2 regions of the Paraburkholderia sp. USG1 genome follow, and region 1 is predicted to be linked to the other one. Evidence: riboswitches for the same ligand, from Rfam matches in the RefSeq annotation. Region 1 holds a riboswitch; the other holds the start of a gene.
What was found. Region 1 has a riboswitch for cobalamin ahead of cobG (precorrin-3B synthase). Riboswitches for the same ligand answer to the same signal wherever they lie in the genome.
Positions count from the first base shown of each region.

Region 2: it holds a riboswitch for cobalamin, as region 1 does, so the genes downstream of both, NE850_RS28480 (TonB-dependent receptor domain-containing protein) here and cobG (precorrin-3B synthase) in region 1, are expected to answer to the same signal.

Region 1 is NZ_JAMWXW010000038.1:37,558-47,736, reverse strand. Features, by position in the region: gene NE850_RS34470 (precorrin-2 C(20)-methyltransferase) at 1-22, opposite strand, end outside; gene NE850_RS34465 (precorrin-8X methylmutase) at 23-649, opposite strand; gene cobG (precorrin-3B synthase) at 642-2,123, opposite strand; cobalamin riboswitch at 2,176-2,355, opposite strand; gene cbiE (precorrin-6y C5,15-methyltransferase (decarboxylating) subunit CbiE) at 2,440-3,765, shown strand; gene NE850_RS34450 (cobalt-precorrin-5B (C(1))-methyltransferase) at 3,765-4,871, shown strand; gene NE850_RS34445 (cobalt-precorrin-6A reductase) at 4,874-5,596, shown strand; gene cobM (precorrin-4 C(11)-methyltransferase) at 5,655-6,380, shown strand; gene metE (5-methyltetrahydropteroyltriglutamate--homocysteine S-methyltransferase) at 6,487-8,781, opposite strand; gene NE850_RS34430 (LysR family transcriptional regulator) at 8,917-9,849, shown strand; gene NE850_RS34425 (MDR family MFS transporter) at 9,939-10,179, opposite strand, start outside.
Region 2 is NZ_JAMWXW010000026.1:6,009-16,187, forward strand. Features, by position in the region: gene NE850_RS28430 (DUF2486 family protein) at 1-417, shown strand, start outside; gene NE850_RS28435 (c-type cytochrome) at 564-902, opposite strand; gene ilvD (dihydroxy-acid dehydratase) at 1,071-2,744, opposite strand; gene NE850_RS28445 (LysR family transcriptional regulator) at 2,918-3,904, shown strand; gene lgt (prolipoprotein diacylglyceryl transferase) at 4,033-4,938, shown strand; gene NE850_RS28455 (SIMPL domain-containing protein) at 5,046-5,780, opposite strand; gene NE850_RS28460 (EVE domain-containing protein) at 5,956-6,414, opposite strand; RNA gene ssrS (6S RNA) at 6,532-6,713, opposite strand; gene NE850_RS28470 (cell division protein ZapA) at 6,848-7,162, opposite strand; gene NE850_RS28475 (ATPase) at 7,159-7,521, opposite strand; cobalamin riboswitch at 7,730-7,987, shown strand; gene NE850_RS28480 (TonB-dependent receptor domain-containing protein) at 8,078-9,952, shown strand; gene NE850_RS28485 (iron ABC transporter permease) at 10,004-10,179, shown strand, end outside.

The DNA of each region.
Region 1 (10,179 bases):
ACAAACGTCCTTGCGCCGTCATTTATTCGACCTCCGTTGCGAGCGCGTTCACGGCGGCCGCCGCCATCGCGCTGCCGCCGCGCCGGCCATGTACCACCACGTAGGGCACGCCGCGGCTATCTTCGGCAAGCATGGCTTTCGATTCGGCGGCGCCGACAAAGCCCACGGGAAAGCCGAGTATCAACGCCGGCTTGGGCGCACCGGCGTCCAGCATATCGAGGAGATGAAACAGTGCGGTCGGCGCATTGCCGATCACGACGACGCTGCCCGCCAGATGCGGCCGCCACAATTCGAGCGCGGCCGCGGAGCGCGTATTGCCGAGTTCGCGCGCGAGCGACGGCACGTCCCGATGCGCGAGCGTGCAGATGACTTCGTTGTTCGCCGGCAGCCGGGCACGCGTGATGCCCTGCGCGACCATGCCGGCATCGCATAGGATCGGCGCACCTTGCGCGAGCGCCGAGCGGCCGGCCGCGCCCGCGCCTTCGGAGAACCGCAGATCGTCGACCACATCGACCATGCCGCACGCGTGGATCACGCGCACCGCGAGTTTTTCGAGGTCGGCGGGAATGCGCGACAGGTCGGCTTCCGCGCGGATCGTCGCGAAAGATTGGCGATAGATCTCCTGACCGTCGCGAATGTAATCAAGCATTGGTGTTACTCCGGACCAGGCGGTCGAGCATGTCGGCAGCCTGGTCGATCGTCAGTTGGCGCGCGACGCATTCGCCGAAGCCGGGCCGGCGGTCGTGTCGATCGCGTCGATAAAGGTCGTAGAGGCCGGGCGCCGCGGCCAGCAGCGTGTACGGCGCGCAATGGGCGGCGGCGCACGAACGCGCGCAGCCGCTCAGATGCACGTCGACGCCGGCCGGCAGGCGTCGGGCGAGGCGCAGCGCGTCGGTCTTGGTGTCGGCGAGGCTTTTCGCGCAGCCGCTCGATCCCGCGCACGCGATCAGACGGGTGATGGCTTGCGCGGAATCGCAGGCGAGATCGAGCGCGTTCAGGCTGGACAGCACAGGCGGGACGGCGTGCGTTGCGATATCGGGCAGCAGCACGCTTTGCCACGGTGTGACGCGCAGCGTGCCGTCGCCGTGCTGCTGCGAAAGCGCGGCGAGGGCGTGCAGGGTGTCGGCGTCGAGGCGGCCTGAAGCGGGTTGGCCGCCTACGTGCCAGGTTCCCGGTTGACGTTGAGCGTGAGCGCCGAGGCGCAGGCCGGCGTCGGCTGGCGTGCTGCGATGCCAGTTGGCTGGCGACACGTTTCGCGTCAGCGGGAAATCGACATACTGTTGAGCGTGATGCAATAGGGTGTCGGCGGAATGCAGGGTTAGCAGATGACGCATGCGTGTGGCGTCCGCTGCGGCGAGGTCGAGGAACGTGAGCAGCAGTGCGCGTACCAGAGCCGGAGCTTGCGAGGGGAGTATCGCGGCTAACGGGCCTGTGCCGTTTGCGTGGGACTCTGCCGTCGTGATGCACTCGCTTTGCGTTGGCGAGCCGGCAAACGCAGCCGCACTCGCACTCGCAGGCGGACAACCTGCCAGGCCGAATACGAAGCGCACGCCGTCCGCTTCTCGCGACGCCGCCAGCCAGAGATCGTGCGGATGATCTACTCTCGCGAGCCGTTCGCCGCCGTCCAGCAGCAGTGCGAATTTCGGCGATAGCGCCGCGAAACGCGCTTCGCTTTGCAGCATCGCGAGTAGAGCGGCGCACAGCGGGCGGGTGTCGAGCAGGGCGGACGGATCGCGTCCGGCGGCAGGGCTGATCATCACGTTGCGCACGTCGTCGGCTGCGATCGACGTCGGCCCGAGACCGGCACCGACGAGCGCCGCGATCAACGCCGCTTCCTCGCCACGCTTCACCCCGCGCACCTGCACATTCGCACGATTGGTCAGCTCGATCACCCCGGCCGCATGCCGTGCGCTGGCCTCGGCGATTGCCCGCGCCTGCGCCGTGCTCAACTCACCGCCGGGCAGTTTGATGCGGCAAATCCCGCCGTCGCGCGCGGCGACGATGCGCAGCAGCCCCGGACACGCCGAAGGCCGCGGCGTTGGGGCCGCGTCGGACAAAACGGTGGAGGGCGTTGCTTGATTCAAGACGGACACCGGTTTAGCGTCGCGCGACGGCCCGAGCATGCCGTGAGGCGGGCATGGCTGCGGCATCGGTACACCCCGCCCGATGTAGGCTGGCACGAACAGTCTCGCCGGCAGGTCTCCTGGCTGGCAGGTCATGGTCCGCTGCGGCCTTCCCGGTCGAACCAGTGGCGTGAAGCGCAGGCGGACTCGCTGCATACAGTTGCGGGGGCAGCCACAGTGGCACTGTGTTCCCTCTTCGGCCCCGAAGGGCACCGGCGGCTGTATTATGCCTTTTTTCGAACAGCACAACGAGGCTGGGCGCTTTGATCGGCGCGGCACAGCGCATTATTTGAAGACACAGAATGAGGATGGATGCATGCCGGCCTGGCTGACGGTGGTGGGCATTGGCGACGACGGCTTCGCCGGCTTGGGGCGGCGCGCGCGGCGTGCTTTGCTGGAAGCATCGGTGGTGTACGGTGGCGAACGCCATCTGGCGATGTTGCCCGCGCGGCTCGCCGCGCGCCGTGCCGCGTGGCCGCGTCCGTTCGATCTTGCGCCTTTGCTGGCCGAGCGCAACGGCGCGGTGTGCGTGCTGGCGAGCGGCGACCCGATGCTGTTCGGCGTGGGCGCGACGCTCGCGCGGCAATTGCCGGCGGGAGAGTTGCGGGTGCTGCCCGCGCCGTCGTCGTTGTCGCTGGCGGCCGCGCGCCTCGGCTGGCCGTTGCAGGACGTCGCGACGGTGTCGCTGGTGGGCCGCCCGTTGCCCACGCTGAACGCGCATCTGCACGACGGCGCGCGCGTGTTCGTGTTGAGCGCGGACGGGCACACGCCCGCGGCGCTCGCGGAATTGCTGAACGCACGCGGATTCGGAGCGACCCGCATGAGCGTGCTGGAACATCTGGGCGGCGAGTTGGAGCGGCGCATCGACGGCCGCGCGGATCAGTGGTCGGCGGGTGAGGTGGCCGCGCTGAATCTGGTCGCCCTCGATTGCCGCGCCACCGAAGGCGCGCCACGTTTGCCGCTGACCTGCGGTTTGCCCGACGACGCCTTTCGCCACGACGGCCAGCTGACCAAACGCGATGTGCGCGCGATCACGCTTGCGCGCCTCGCGCCGGCGCCCGGCGAACTGCTGTGGGACGTGGGCGCGGGCAGCGGCTCGATCGGCATCGAGTGGATGCGCGCGCATCCGACTTGCCGCGCGATCGCTATTGAAGGACACGCCGAGCGTCAGCGTTTCATCGAACACAATCGCGATGCGTTGGGTGTGCCGGGTCTGCAACTGGTCGCGGGCCGCGCGCCGGCTGCGCTGCAGGGGTTGCCGGTGCCGGATGCGGTGTTCATCGGCGGCGGCGCGACGGTGCCGGGCGTGCTGGAGGTGTGCTGGGCAAGTCTGCGCGAGGGCGGGCGACTGGTTGCCAACGCGGTCACGCTGCAAGGCGAAGCGGCGCTGGCCGCATGGCGCGAGCGGCACGGCGGTACGTTGACGCGGATCGCGCTCGCCGATGCACAACCGCTCGGCGGTTTCGACACGTGGCGGCAGGCGTTGCCGATCACGCTGCTGGATGTGACGAAGCCGGCCGAAGACTCGGCCGCGCATGTTGCTGGAGCCCTTGACGGCACGAACGGCACGAACGGCACGAGTGTCACGGCTGCCGCGCGTGTCACGAACCCCGCCGTTGCCGACTCACCGCACGAACCCTGATGCGCGAAGAAACGCCCGAACAACCCGCGCCGCTGCGTAGCGGCTACACGACCGGCAGTTGCGCCACCGCGACGTCGTTGGCGGCGGCGCGTCTGTTGCTCACGGGGGTGGCCAGCGAAGTCGCGGAGATCGTGTTGCCCAAGGGCCAGCATGTGCCGATGCGCCTGGTCTTCTGCCGCCTGGTCGACAACGACAACGGCAGCAATAGCAGCGCCGAAGCCGGCACCATCAAGGACGCCGGCGACGATCCCGACGTCACGCACGGCGCGGTGGTATTCGCCCGCGTGCGCCTCGTCGCCGTGCCGGGTGTGACGTTTCGCGCGGGGCCGGGCGTCGGCACGGTGACACGCGCGGGACTCACGCTGCCGGTTGGCGAACCGGCGATCAACCCGGTACCGCGCCGAATGATGACCGAACACCTCGCCGAACTCGCGGCCGAGCATGCGTATGGCGGCGGATTCGAAGTGACGATCGGCGTGGAAGGCGGCGAAGCGCTCGCGCTGAAAACCATGAACCCGCGCCTCGGCATTCTCGGCGGCCTGTCGATTCTCGGCACCACCGGCATCGTGCGGCCGTTCTCGTGCTCGGCGTATATCGCGTCGATCCATCAGGGTATCGACGTCGCGCGCGCGAACGGCTACACGCATCTGGCCGCCTGCACCGGCAACGCCAGTGAAGACGCAATGCGTGCGCATTACGGCCTGCCGGATATCGCGCTGATCGAAATGGGCGACTTCGTCGGTGCGGTGCTCAAGCATATGAAGCGCGCGCCGGTCGAGCGTCTGAGCATATGCGGCGGCTTCGGCAAACTCAGCAAGCTGGCGGCGGGGCATCTCGACCTGCACAGCCGCAATTCGAGCATCGATCTCGAACAGCTCGCGCAATGGGCGGCCGGATACGGCGCCGACACCGCGCTTCAGGCGGCGATCCGCGCGGCCAATACGAGTCAGCAGGCGGTTGCGTTGGCGCGTGCGCAACAGGTGCCCCTCGGCGATATCGTCTGCCGGCATGCGCTGGCGGTGGCGCGCGCTATCGTGCCGCCACAGGTGAACGTGGAAATGTTCGCGATCGACCGCCAAGGCTTGCTGATCGGAGCCGCGCAATGAAAATGAAGCGGATTCTGCTGCTCGGCGGCACCGGCGACGCATTGCGGATTGCGCGGCAGCTCGGCGCTGAGCACGTGTACAGTCTCGCCGGCCTCGGCAAGGTGCCGGACGATCTGGCGTGCTCGGTGCGCGTGGGGGGCTTTGGCGGCAGCGAGGGCATGGCGCGCTACATCGAAGGAGAAGACATTGGACTCGTGCTCGATGCGACGCATCCGTATGCCGCGCAAATCAGCGCGAATGCGGCGCAAGCGAGCCGCGCGGCGCGTGTGCCGTATTGGGCGCTGCGCCGCCCGGCCTGGCAGCCGCAAGACGGCGACGATTGGCGCATGGTCGGCGACTGGACCGAGCTCACGGATGCGCTTGCGCCGTTCAGAAAGCCGCTTTTCACGCTCGGCCGCGAACCGCTCGCGCATCTCGACGAGATTCCGCCGCATCAGTTCTGGACCGTGCGTTGTCTCGATGCACACGAAGACACGCCGCGTGCACGGATTCTCGCGGCGCGCGGGCCGTTCACGCTCGAAGGCGAGCGCGCGCTGTTCGCCTTGCAAGCCTTCGACGTGGTGGTCAGTAAAAACAGCGGCGGCAACGCGACCGAAGCAAAACTCGAAGTCGCGCGTGAACGCGGTTTGCCGGTCGTGATGCTGCGCCGTCCTGAGCTGCTGGCGGCAGATCGGGAATTCGAACGTGTCGCCGACCTGCTCGAAGCGCTGCAAGCGGCAGATTGAGCGTGCGCCCGAATCGCGTGCGCGTGCTATGCCGTCCCAACGAATCATGGAGTATTAAATGACGGTGTTTTTTATCGGCGCCGGTCCTGGCGATCCGGAACTGATCACGGTGAAAGGGCAGCGCCTCGTGCGCAGTTGCCCGGTGATCCTGTACGCGGGTTCCCTCGTGCCGGCCGCGGTGCTCGAAGGTCATGCGGCCGCGCAAGTGGTGAATACCGCCGAGCTCGATCTCGATCAGATCATCGCGTTGCTCGAGGCCGCGCACGTCAAAGGGCAGGACGTGGCGCGCGTGCATTCCGGCGATCCGTCCTTGTATGGCGCGATCGGCGAACAGATCCGCAGACTGCGCGAGCTGAAGATTCCCTACGAGATCGTGCCGGGCGTTACCGCCACTGCGGCCTGCGCGGCGGCGCTGGGTTGCGAACTCACGCTGCCCGATATCTCGCAGACGCTGATTCTCACGCGCTTCGCGAGCAAGACCAGCATGCCCGAAGGCGAACAGCTCGCCGACCTCGCGCGTCATCGCGCGACGATGGCGATTCACCTCGGCGTGCGGCATCTTGCGCGCATTGTCGATGAATTGCGGCCGCATTACGGCGGCGTCTGTCCGATCGCGGTGATCTATCGCGCGAGCTGGCCGGACGAGGAGAAGATTACCGGCACGCTCGACGATATCGTCAGCAAGGTGCAGTCCAGTTCCATCGAGCGGACCGCGCTGATTCTGGTCGGGCAGGTGCTCGCCGCCGAAGGTTTCGCGGATTCGACGCTGTACGCGAAAGACTGAACCTGCACGCGGCGCAAAGCCCATGCGCGTGGCGCCACGCCGACGCCACGCCAACGCCACGCCACGCGCAAATGGATTTTCAACGCCGGCTCAATGGCCCATCACATCACGCAGTCACTTCAGCCGGCTGCCTCGCCGCCAGCTTCGCGCGCAATGCTCTCGCGGCCCGCACCATGTTCGCGAGCGCTGCCTCCGTTTCCGGCCAGCCGCGCGTCTTCAACCCGCAATCCGGATTGACCCACAGGCGCTCGGCCGGAATCACTTCGCACGCGCGTTCCAGCAGACGTTGCATCGCGTCCGCGTCCGGCACGCGCGGCGAGTGGATATCGTAGACACCCGGGCCGATTTCGTTCGGATACGCGAAGGCGCCGAAGCCGTCGAGCAGTTCCATCGCCGAGCGCGAGGTCTCGATGGTGATCACGTCGGCATCCATCGCAGCGATCGACGGCAGAATGTCGTTGAACTCCGAATAACACATGTGCGTATGAATCTGCGTTTGATCGGCGACGCCCGCTGCCGAAATGCGGAACGCGCGCGTGGCCCATTCCAGATACGCGGGCCAGTCCGCGCGACGCAGCGGCAAGCCTTCGCGGAAAGCCGGTTCGTCGATCTGGATGATGCGAATGCCGGCCTTTTCCAGATCCACGACCTCGTCGCGGATCGCGAGCGCGAGTTGCAGCGCGGTGGTGGCGCGCGGCTGGTCGTCGCGCACGAACGACCATTGCAGCATCGTCACCGGCCCGGTCAGCATGCCTTTCATCAGACGCTGCGTGAGCGATTGCGCGTAACGCGTGGTCTCGACCGTCATCGGTTCGGGACGGTAGACATCGCCGTAGATGATCGGCGGTTTTACGCAACGCGAGCCGTAGCTCTGCACCCAGCCGTTTTCCGTGAACGCATAGCCCCACAACTGTTCGCCGAAATATTCGACCATGTCGTTGCGTTCGGCTTCGCCATGTACCAGCACGTCGAGCCCCAGCTCTTCCTGTTTGCGCACGGCGATTTCGATCTCGGCGCGCATGCGCTGCAGATAGTCGAGCGCGCGCAGTTCGCCACGTTTGTAGGCGGCGCGCGCCTGGCGGATCGCCGCCGTTTGCGGGAACGAACCGATCGTGGTGGTCGGCAGGAGCGGCAGGCCGAGCGCTTCGCGCTGCAGACGGTTGCGTTCGGCAAACGGGCTTTGCCGTTCCGCCATCGCGCTGCTTACCGCGGCCACGCGTTTTTGCACGAGCGCGTTGACCACCGCGCTGGAGTGGCGGCGTACTTCGAGCGCGCGGTCGGCGGCAGCGAGCGCCGGTTCGGCCGCGACGGGATCGCGCAAGGCGAGGGCGAGCGTGGCGACTTCAGCGAGTTTTTCGGTGGCGAACGCGAGCCAGGATTTCAGATCGGCGTCGAGTTTTTTCTCCGCGTCGAGCGAGACCGGAACATGCAGCAGCGAGCACGACGGCGCGATCCACAAGCGCTCGCCGAATTCGGCCTGCAAGCTCTGCAACGATTCGACGATCCCGCCGAGATCCGCGCGCCAGATATTGCGGCCGTCGATCACGCCGGCCGACAGCACCGCGTGCGCAGGCAACGCCGCGCGCCATGCGTCGAGCTGTTGCGGGGCGCGCACGAGGTCGAGATGCACACCGGCAACGGGCAGCGCGGCCACACGCGGCGCGTGTTCCGCTGCGCTTTCGAAGTACGTGGCGAGCAGCACCTTCACGCCCGACATGCCGAGCACGTCATACGCGGCGGAAAAAGCTTCGAGCCATTGCGCAGGCAGATCGACGCACAAAGCCGGCTCGTCGAGCTGCACCCATTCGATGCCGCGCTGCTTGAGCTTGTCCAGCAGACGGCTGTAGCGGATCACGAGATTCGGCAGCAACGACAAACGGTCGAAGCCGGCGACATGGCTCTTGGACAGCCACAGGTAAGTGATCGGCCCGATCAGCACCGGCTTGACCGGCAGATTCAGCGCGAGCGCTTCGTCGATCTCCTCGAACAGCCACTCGACGCCGCCGTCGAAACTCGTCTGCGGTCCCAGTTCGGGGACGAGGTAGTGGTAGTTGGTGTCGAACCATTTGGTCATTTCCATTGCCGGCTGCGCCGCGTTGCCACGCGCGAGTTCGTAGTACCGGGCGAGCGTCAGCGTCTTCGGTTCGAAGCCGAAACGCTGCGGCAATGCGCCGAGCAGCGCGCTCAGATTGAGCATCTGGTCGTAGTAGGCGAAATCGCCGACGGTGACGAAATCCAGCCCGGCGTCCTGCTGCAATTGCCAATGGCGGGCGCGCAATTCGCGCGCGACGCCACGCAGATGCTGCTCATCGGATTCGCCGCGCCAGAACGATTCCTGCGCGAATTTCAGTTCGCGCTGCGCGCCGATGCGTGGAAAGCCGGGAATGTGCGTGCGGGCCATGTGAAGTCCTGTTGTGCGTTGTATGAATTGGCGCCCAGTGTGGAAGTCGCGCTATGATTCATCAAGCGACATGTTTTCACCAATGTATGAGCCAGATTCATATTCACACTTGTGCGTTCAACGCGAGGCCATTCCATGCTTGAGCTTCGCCACTTGCGTTCGCTGATCGCCATTGCCGATTCGGGCAAGCTGGTGGCCGCCGCCGAGCGCGTGCATCTGAGCCAGTCCGCGCTGTCGCACCAGATTCGCGACATCGAGGCGCACTACGAGGTGTCGCTCTTCGAGCGCACCAGACAGGGTCTGCGCTTCACGGCCGCCGGCGAGCGGCTGCTGGCGCTCGGCCGCGAGACGATCGCGGCGGTGAGCGCGGCGGAGCGCGATCTCGTGCGGCTGAAGGGCGACACGCGCGGTGAGTTGCGCATCGTGCTGGAATGCCACACCTGCTTCGACTGGCTGATGCCGGTCATGGACGAGTTCCGCCGCCGCTGGCCGGAAGTCGAAGTGGATCTCGTCGCCGGTTTCCACGCGGACCCGCTGCGTTTGCTGAGCGACGGCAAGGCCGACGTGGTGATCGGCTCGAAACCGGCCAAGCGGCGCAACCTGCATATCGCGCCGCTGTTCCGCTTCGAGATTCTGGTGGTGATGGCCAACGAGCACCGGCTGCGCAACAAGCGCCGCGTGGCGGCGGACGATCTGCGCGACGAGACGCTGATCACCTATCCGGTGCCCGAGGCGCGCATCGATCTGATCCGCGAGGTGCTGGAGCCGGCCGGCATCAAACTCGAACGGCGCACGGCGGAACTGACCATCGCCGTCATGCAACTGGTGGCGAGTCGCCGCGGAATCGCGGCGCTGCCGAACTGGGGCGTGAAGAACTACGTCGATCACGATTACGTGCTGGCCAAACGGGTCGGCACGCAGGGGCTATGGAGCGAGTTGTACGCAGTGGCCGCGAAAGGTTTCGCGAGCCGGCCTTATTTCGACGATTTCGTCACGATCGTGCGCGATACCTGTGCGGCGCAACTGGACGGCATAGAGTTGCTGACGGCGCAAGGCGAGGCGGGCTGACGACTGCCTGCCCGCTTCGGCGCCGGGTCACGCATCCGATCCGGACGGGAATGCGCTGGAGCCGTGAGCCGCCGTGCCCGCCGTCCCTGTCAGTCCTCGATCGGCGACAACGTTTCGAGCGGCATTTTCTGCCCGGTCCCGATGCTGATCGCGGGCACGAGCGCCATCAGCACGACCGCGAAGATGCCGATGACGAAGATCGAGAGAAAGGTCAGATGCAGCGACTGATGCAGCACCATGCGGATCACTTCGCTGTCGCCGAGACTGGCGGCCTGATTCTGCAGCAACGCCCTCAACTGATCCGACGTGACCACGGCGACGCCCTTCGAG
Region 2 (10,179 bases), on a different contig from region 1:
CATCATCCGAAGAAGCGCGCGCGGGCGCACCATGCCGCCCAGCCGCGGCATGCGCATGACGACGGGTACGTGCCGTCGGCGGGCGTGTTCGATCGGGCCGAGCCGGCCACGCCGCTGGAGGCGGGTTCGACCGTGCCGCCGGATATCGCCCGCGAAGGCGCTGGAGAGACACCGCTGGATCTGGACGCCGATGTCATCGCCGAACGTCTGCGCAGGCGGGTCGCGGGATTCCTCGCGGGTGACGGCCGGAGCATCATCGAAGATCGTTGCCGCGAAACTTTGCAGGCGCACACGGGCTGGCTGATCGATCAGATCACGCGCGAAGTGGCGTTGACGCTGGAAGAGGAAATGACCAGCTGGGTGCGCGAAGCGGTACTGGAAGAGATCGCGCGGCGCGCTTCGGTCAAAAAGGACTGACGGTGTACGTGAAGCGCGGGCACGCAGAGCAGCGCCTGCGTGTAGCGCTTGCTGGTCACGTCTGCTGGTCGCGTTTGCCTCTCGCGTTTGCCTGTCACGTCGTTCACAAGCCAGACGCCTGCATCTAATCAACGTACCCGAACAGCTTATTTGAGCGTCAACACCCAGCTAGCCAGCGTGGCCGCCTGATCAGGCGTGAGTTGAGTATTCGCGGGCATCGGCACCACACCCCACACGCCCGTGCTGCCATCCAGAATCTTGTGCTTCAGATAGTTGGCCGCGTCTTCACGGTCGGCATATTTCGCCGCGACGTCGCGCAGCGCTGGTCCCATGAAGGAGCGCGTGACCGAGTGGCAACTCATGCAGTTCTCCTGCTGGGCCAGCGCGAGGCCTGTGGCCTCGGCATGCGCGGCCGGACTGCCGGCACTCAACGCGGCGCCCAGCACGACGGCGGCTGCAAGCGCTGTGTGCGACATTGATTTCATTCTGGTCTCCGTCGGTGCGGGTGCCCGACTCGTGGTGTCGGCATTATAGAAGGAAAGGGGCGCACGGTTTCCCGCGCGTCCCTATCGCTTTTACGTAGCCTTCCATGTGCTCGCCGGCCGTTGCCGCGGCCTCCGGCGATGTGCGTTCCCGGCCCCTGAGGCCGTGGCCTAGCCCGTCACGGCGCCCTTATTGGCCGGCAGCGCCAATGCGGAGTACTTCGCCAGCACGCCGCGCGTGTAACGCGGCTTCGGCTGCTGCCATGCGGCACGGCGCCGCGCCAGTTCGGCGTCGTCGATATTCAGTTGCAGCAGCAGCTTATGGGCGTCGATGGTGATCGAGTCGCCTTCCTGCACGAACGCGATCGTGCCGCCCACGAAGGCTTCCGGCGCGACGTGACCGACCACCATGCCCCACGTGCCACCGGAGAAGCGCCCGTCGGTAATCAGACCCACGCTCTCGCCGAGCCCCTTGCCGATGATCGCCGAGGTCGGCGCGAGCATCTCCGGCATGCCGGGGCCCCCCTTCGGGCCGAGGTAGCGCAACACCACTACGTCGCCCGCGACGATCCTGTCGGCCAGAATCGCCTCCAGCGCGCTTTGCTCGTCGTCGAACACGCGTGCCGGGCCGGTGATCACGGGGTTCTTCAGGCCGGTGATCTTGGCGACTGCGCCGTCCACGGCCAGGTTGCCCTTCAGGATCGCAAGATGGCCTTCCTTGTAGAGCGCCTTCTCGACCGGGAAAATCACCTGCTGATCGGCGCGCGGCCTGGCCGGCACGTCCTTCAACTCTTCCGCGAGGGTTCTGCCGGTGATCGTGATGCAATCGCCGTGGAGCATACCCGCGTCGAGCAGGATCTTCATGACTTGCGGAATGCCGCCGGCCTTGTGCAGATCGGTCGCCACGAACTGGCCCGACGGCTTCAGGTTGCAGATCACCGGCACCTTCTTGCGCATGCGCTCGAAGTCCTCGATGCTCCATTCCACTTCCGCCGCATGCGCGATGGCGAGAAAGTGCAGCACGGCATTGGTCGAGCCGCCGGTGGCCATGATCACGGCCACGGCGTTTTCGATCGACTTGCGGGTGACGATGTCGCGCGGCTTGAGATCCTTCTTGACCGCGTCGACCAGCACGCGTGCCGATTCGGCGGCCGAGTCGACCTTTTCCTGATCCGGATTGGCCATCGTCGACGAATACAGCAGCGACATGCCGAGCGCTTCGAACGACGAGCTCATCGTGTTGGCGGTGTACATGCCGCCGCACGACCCGGTAGACGGGCACGCGTTCTGTTCGACCCCTTCGAAATCCTCCTGCGACATCCGGCCGGCGGTGAATTCGCCCACGGCCTCGAACGACGACACGATGGTCAGATCAGTGCCCTTCCAGTTGCCCGGACGAATGGTGCCGCCATACACGTAGATGCTCGGCACGTTGGTGCGCAGCATGCCGATCATGCCGCCCGGCATGTTCTTGTCGCAGCCGCCGATCACGACCACGCCGTCCATCCACTGGCCTTGCACGCAGGTCTCGATGCAGTCGGAGATGACTTCGCGCGACACCAGCGAGTACTTCATGCCCTCGGTGCCCATCGACATGCCGTCCGAGATCGTCGGCGTGCCGAATATCTGCGGATTCGCGTCGGCGCCCTTGATCGCGGCCACCGCGGCATCGGCGAGGCGCTGCAGGCCGGCGTTGCACGGCGTGATGGTCGAGTGGCCGTTGGCGATGCCGATCATCGGCTTGTCGAAGTCGGCTTTTTCGTAGCCGAGCGCGTAGTACATCGAGCGATTCGGCGAACGCGCTACACCTTGCGTGATGTTCTTCGAACGACGGTTGTATGGCATGGGAACTCCAGTCTGTTTTGTTTTGATCCGCGCTGCGGGTTCTGCCTTGCCGGCGTGGGTGGTCGGCCGCATCCGTCCAGTGTAGTTCGCGCGCGTTCCGCAAGGACGCAGTTTTGCAATGCGTGCGTCTAATATATTATTCGTGCTTCATTAGGTCGTAAAACGTATTACCCATGCTGCCAGCCATCCCCGACCTGCGCCAGTTGCGCTATTTCGTCACCGTCGCCGAAGAAAAGCACTTCGGCCGTGCGGCCGTGCGTCTTTCGATGACGCAGCCGCCGCTCTCGCAAGCCATCCGGGCGCTGGAGGAGACGCTCGGCGTCGCGCTGTTCGCGCGCACCAAGCGCTCGGTCGAACTGACGCCGGTGGGCGCCGATCTGTTGCCTGAGGTGCAGCGCCTGCTGGCGAGCGCCGAGGGGCTGCGGCCGCTCGCGCAGAGCCTCGCGCGCGGCGAGGCGGGCGTGCTGTCGCTGGCGTTTGTTTCGACGGCGGACTATGGGCTGCTGCCGCTCCTGCTGCGCGATTTCGGCGTGCGCCATCCGCGCGTGCGGCTGGAGTTGACCGAAGCCACCAGCGACGTGCAGGTGGACGAACTGGTGGCCGGGCGCATCGACGCAGGGCTCGTGATCGCGCCGCTGCCGTCGCGCCATGCCGCTCAGTTGTCGTGGCTGCCCATCGCGCGCGAGCCGCTGGTGATCGCCATGTCGACGGAGATGGCGGCGCGCGTGGCGAGCGGTAGCGGCAGCCGTGCCGACCCGGGCGCGGAATGGCTCGACACGCCGATCAGCCTGCGCGACGTGGCCGACGCACCGCTCGTGATCTTCCCAAGACGTTTGGCGCCAGGCTTTTATGACATCATTATGGATTGCTACGGCGTGGCGGGCCTCGCGCCCCGGATCGGCCAGGAAGCGATCCAGATGCAGACGATCGTGAGCCTCGTGTCGGCCGGCATGGGTGTCGCACTGGTGCCGCAATCGTTGCGTAATCTGCGCCGCACCGGCGTCGTGTACCGGCCGCTTTCGGAGTCGGTGCCGGCCATCGAGACTGGGCTGGTCTGGCGCACGGCCGAAGTAAGCCCGGTGCTGGCGGGCTTCATCGAGATCGTGCGCGCGCATGCCGCGACCGTCGAGGCGCCGCAATCCGCCGCGCCGCGCGTTTAGAAGCGTTCTCGCGAACGCATCGGCGCGCGGACCGTCCAACGCATGCACCGCAGCGTGGGGGCAGCGCCGCCCACTATTAGAAAACCCAGAAAACCCCCTTCTGAACCTGAACTGCCCATAACAACACGATGCTCATTCACCCGAATTTCGACCCCATTGCCATTCATCTGGGGCCGCTCGCCGTGCGCTGGTATGGACTGATGTACCTCGTCGCGTTCATCGCGGCGATCGTCGTCGGCCGGCTGCGGCTGCGCTTGCCGTATGTCGCCGCGCAAGGCTGGACCGCCAAAGATATCGACGACATGCTGTTTTACGGCGTGCTCGGCACGATCCTCGGCGGCCGGCTCGGCTACGTGCTGTTCTACAAGGCGAGCTTTTATTTCGCGCATCCGCTCGACATCTTCAAGGTGTGGGAAGGCGGCATGTCGTTTCACGGCGGCTTTCTCGGCGTGACGCTGGCCATGGTGCTGTTCGCGTATCAGCGCAAACGCTCGTGGCTGCAGGTCACCGACTTCGTCGCGCCGATGGTGCCCACCGGCCTCGCCGCGGGGCGTCTCGGCAACTTCATCAACGGCGAGTTGTGGGGCCGCGTGACCGATCCGACCGCGCCATGGGCCATGCTGTTTCCGGGCGCCGCGCCCGACGACGCCGCGTGGCTCGCCACGCATCCGCAACTGGCCGCGCAATGGCACCTGAACGAAGTGTTTGCGCAATATCACATGCTGCCGCGCCATCCGTCGGAACTGTATGAGATCGCGCTGGAAGGCGTCGCGCTGTTTTTCGTGTTGTTCTTCTTCTCGCGCAAACCCAAGCCGATGGGCGCGATTTCCGCCATGTTTCTGATCGGCTACGGCCTCGCGCGCTTCACGGTCGAATTCGCTCGTGAGCCGGACGACTTCCTCGGCCTGCTGGCCATGGGACTTTCCATGGGCCAATGGTTGTCTCTGCCGATGATCCTCGTCGGTATCGGCATGCTGGTGTGGTCTTATCGCCGCGCGCGCCGTGAACCGGCGCAGGCGGTCAGCGCGAGTTGAGCGGATCGCTACGGTTTATCGTAGCGAGCGGTCAAATGAAAAAAGCCACGGCGTGCCGTGGCTTTTTCTTTAAGTGCCTTGAAGCAATGCTTCTAGCGTAAAGCGCATCACTTCATCTGCACTGAACCCGACACATTCACCGTCACGGTCGACGTGCCGCCTTCGATCGGCACCGGCGCCGAAGCCTTCGCGTCGGCGCCCATGGCGCGCGCGCTCATCATCATCATCATGGGACGCGGCATCACGCCGTTGTGGCCGACGTTGACCTCGCGAATCGAATAGCCGCTGTAGCCGAACGCCTGCGCGGACGATGCGGCCTGCTCGCGGAACGACCTGATCGCTTCGCCGGTGAGCTTTTGCTCGGCAGCGCGTTGCGCTTCAGGCGAGAGCGAGAATTGCACGTTGCCGACCTGCATGATCGACGCCATTTGACCCGCCAGCTTCGACGCCGCGGCGAAGTCGTGCGATTCGAGCACGATCTCCGTGCGGCCGCGCCACGCGGAAATGCGCCCGTCACGGTCCGTTGACGGATAGATCGAGAACGAGCCCGTGCGGGCCGTCACGCCGCTCACACCCTTGGCTTTTTGCAGCGCCGAATCGGCGCGCTGATTCAGCGTTGACGTGAGCGCCGACGGATCGCTCGCTTCCTGCTCGTAGAACAGCGTGATTTCGACGACGTCTTGCGGGACTTCCGCGCTGGCCTGCGCGTTCAGCGACAGCACGCCCGCCGGCTGATATTGCGCGACGGCTTGCGCGCGGGCCATGGCCGGCGTCAGGGCGAGCGCGGCGGGCGCGGCGCATACGAAAGCGAGAGCGAGTGCACGTGCGGTGTTTTTCGTCATTGTTGGACTCCTTGCTTGAACAGGGTTTGTGCACGATTGAAGCGAGCGCCGCGCAATGGCACGGCGTTTGCGAGTCCGTTAGGCGGTTGTAACCTGAGCTTGGTTCCCGGGTTTGACGTTACTTTAATGTTTGCGTCCGCGTGAATACGCACGGCGCATGATCACCCACGCAACGTCAGGCGAGCCGTTTGGTGATGAAGCGCCATTCGGCTTCGGTCACCGGCGTGATCGACAGGCGGTTGCCTTTGGCGAGCACGCGCATGTCCTTGAGTTCGTCATGCTCGCGCAGCGCGGCGAGCGGAATCAGCGGGATCTTCTTCTTGAACACCACATCGACGAGCACCCAGCGCGGCGTTTCCTGCGACGACTTCGCGTCGTAGTAGGGACTCTTCTTGTCGAACTGCGTGGGGTCCGGATACGCGGTGGACGATACCTCCGCAATGCCCGCAATGCCGGGCTCGGGACAGCTCGAGTGATAGAACAGCACGCCGTCGCCGACCTGCATCATGTCGCGCATGAAATTGCGCGCCTGATAGTTGCGCACGCCGGTCCACGGCAACGTGCGATGCGGTGCGTTGGCGAGATGGTCGATGCTTGCTTCGTCCGGTTCGGACTTCATTAGCCAGTAGCGCATGAATCGAATTGAACGTAATTGAACGTTAAGGGTTTGAAGACGCGGAAGAAATCGGCGTACAAAAAACAGCGCACAAAGAAAAACGGCACCGAACCGAAGTCCGATGCCGTTCTAAATAAGGTCCCCGCCTTAGCCGCTAGGCCGGCATCCTGAACCGGGGGTTCAGAATTGGTCGCAGTTAGCAACACTTCGGGTACATCAGACAGAGTGACGCGCACACCCGTGCTACAAATTTCCGCAACCGTGCACATGGCATTGGTTCAAGGAATATATGACCTTGGCGAACCAGGCAGGGAAGCTAAACCGATGAAGCTAAATCACGAAAACTACCGATTGAACTCAAACGTTTGCAGAATCTTGCACGCCTTGTGCTCACGCACTCCGTTTGAATCCGCCGCCGATCTCAGGACCGGCCGCACTATAACACTGCTATTTACTGCATGCTGTACTGCTGAATCACAGTACCCAACTGTTCGTTCATTTGATGCATTGTACGCCGGATTTCCTCAGCAGGAAATGCTTCTCCGTGTCTCACGCTCGATTGCAGCTTAAGCAGTTCCGATGCCAGCGACAGCGCGGCCATGACAGCAATGCGATCCGTACCGCGCACGTTGCTGCTATTGCGGATCTTCGACATTTCGGCGTCGACGCGTGCAACCGCTTCAAGCAGCGCGCCTTCCGTTTCCGGCGAGCAGGCGAGGCGATAGGGCACGCCGAGAATCGATACTTCGATCTGCTTGGTGGTCATGCATTTTCTCCGTGGCGGGTCGCGTCGCTCTCGGCACCGGCTGCGACTTCATGCTGAGCGGGTTCGAGCAGATCGAGCTGGTTGTCCGGCTCGCTGTGCGCGCGGGCACGCGGCAACTTTTCGAGGATCGCATTCAGGCGCACCTGGGCGTCGTCGATCTTCGCCGACAGCGCGTCGCGTTCCGCCTGCAGCGCATTGCGTTCCTCGCGCAGCATTGCAAGTTCCGTGCGTGTAGCTTCGACGTCAGCACGCGATTGGGCGAGCTGCTCTTCGAGCGCGACTCGCGCTTCATTGTGGCGCTGGCTGATCGCGATCAGCTTGCCGATATTCTGTGAAAGTGTTTCGAGTTCGGTGAGCATGTGCTGCGTCCTCTAAAGACATCGCATTTTAGCGCGGAATGTCGCAGGTTCCGACAATTGTCTCGTTTCGAGACGTAACAACATCGCTTTGTGCAGGCTTTTTATCGACCATACGATGAAAAAGTACTCGTGCGTCGGACAATAACCTGCACTTGTCAGAACAGCGCGCCCGCGTGCCCTCGTTCTTGACGGACCCCGAGGCCGCTCCTACACTGGCCGCACTCTTGGTGCCCGCATGCGCTTTTCAACGGCGCACGCAGTTAAACGGGAAGCAGGGCGCGCCATTCGCCAGAACGCGCCAACCTGCGCTGCCCCCGCAACGGTAAGCGACCGCATTCGTCATGCAAGTCGATCCTGATCGCGCGTTGGAAGTTCAACTCGCGAGTGTGCCACTGCGCGTCACGCGTGGGAAGGCGGGATCGAGATGTCGCCAGCCCGGATACCGGCCAGAGGGAGAGGCACGTCACGCGCGAAAATGTTAAATACGCTGGCGCCTCGTTACGCATCGGCCTGCGGGGAAGCGGGCCGCGCACGCTACCCACAGGATCCTCGTCCCATGCTGTCTCCCGTCGCTCGTGCGGTGTTGCTTGCCTTCGCGAGCCTGCCGATCGTTGTGCATGCGCAAGCTGCTTCTTCGTCCTCTTCTTCATCTGCCGCGGATTCATCGGCCACGGTGTTGTCCCCGGTGGTCGTTACGGCGGAGCGCGGGCCGCAAGCGCTGGCCGACACGATCCCGCAGACCGCATTGTTCGACCAGCAGGATATCGCCGACACCACCGCGACCGATTTGCCGGGCCTCCTGCAACTCGCGCCCGGCGCGCAAATCTCGCGTACAGGTGGCCCCGGTTCGACGACGAGCCTCTTCCTGCGCGGCGCGTCGTCGACGCAATCGCTGCTGCTGATCGACGGCGTGCGCGTCGATTCAGTGGGCCTGGGTTCGGCGCAACTCGCACAGATTCCGCTCGACCAGATCGATCACGTCGAGGTGGTGAACGGCAACGTGTCGGCGTTGTACGGGTCCGGTGCGATCGGCGGCGTGGTCCAGGTGTTCACGAAAGAAGGCGGCGACCATCCGCCGCGTTTCAATTTTTCGCTGGGCTACGGCAGCTATCACACGCAGACGCAGCAGGCGGGCGTGAACGGCGCATTGGATAAAGACGGCAATACGACCTTCAGCATTTCGCTCGCGAGGTCGAAGGACGACGGCTTCTCGTCGCTCAATCCGCGTGAGGCGCCCGCCGCCAATCCGAATGCGAACGGCTATCTGAACGAAAGCATCTCGGCTTCGCTGCGCCACAAGTTCAACGACAGATGGGATGCCGGCGCGAGCTACTTCCAGTCGAACGGCAACAACAGCTACGACAACGCGTACGGCGTGCCGACCGAGCTGAACAACCTGTATAGCAAAGTGCGCCAGGTCTCGGTGTTCGCCAACGGCAAGCTCACCGACTGGTGGACGACGCACTTCATCGTCTCCGAAGGCGACGACCGCAGCGTGTCGAACACCAACGGTGTCTATAACGGCCGCTTCGATACCGACAATCGCCAGTACACATGGCAGAACGATTTCGCGCTGGCCGCGCAGCAGAAGTTGCAGGTCGGCTACGAGCATCTCGATCAGAGCCTCGACTCGGATACGTTCGCGGCGCCCGACCGGCATGTGGATTCGGGCTTCGTCGGCTATACGGGGCGCTTTGGGCGCAGCCAGATTCAGGCCAACGTGCGGCGCGACCAGTATTCCGATTTCGGCGGAGCGAACAGTTACTATCTCGGCTACGGCTTCGACATCACCGGCCATTGGAAGGTGAGCGCAAGCTACTCGGATTCGTTTCGCGCGCCGAGCTTCGACGATCTGTACTATCCGCTCAGCGGCAATCCGTCGATCCAGCCGGAGCGCAGCCATTCGATCGAAGCCGCGCTGCAGTACGCGTCGAATGCGCTCGGCGTGATGCGTCTCACCGCATTCCAGACGCGCTATTCGAATCTGATCGACTACGAGCAGGTGACGCCCGGTATTTATCTAGCCGAGAATGTCGGCCATGCGAAGGTGCAGGGACTCGAGGGATCGTGGAGCGGGCATATCGGCAAGACGGACGTGCGCGCCTCGGTGACGCTGCAAAACCCCGTCGATCTCGACAACGACGTCGACCTCGTGCGGCGCGCGCGGCGTTTCGGCTCGCTGACGGTGAACCGCAGTATCGCCGGGTGGCGCGTGGGCGGCGAGTGGATCGTGAGCGGCGCGCGCGACGACAGCAGCGGCAAGCTGGGCGGCTATGGCGTGGTGAATCTGTCGGCGCGCTACAACATCACGAGAGCCTGGTACGTGGCCGCCCAAATCCAGAATCTGTTGAACAAGGACTATGAAACGGCCTACTCGTATAACTCGCCGCGGCGCGGTGCGTATCTCACGGTTGGTTGGCAGCAGCAGTGACGGACCCGCGTCGTTGAGTTCGCGCGGATGAGCCTACCTACGAGCCGATCCATGAGCCGACAAGCGAGCCGCCACTCCGGTGCGATACCTGCAGCGCTGCGCGTGATGAGCGCGAAGCGCGCGGCCGCGATCTGGCTCGCGCTCGGTGTGATCGCGCTGGCGGTGCTGATGGCGTCGCTCGCGCTGGGCAGCGTATCGCTCGCGCCGCTGCGCGTGCTCGCGGCGCT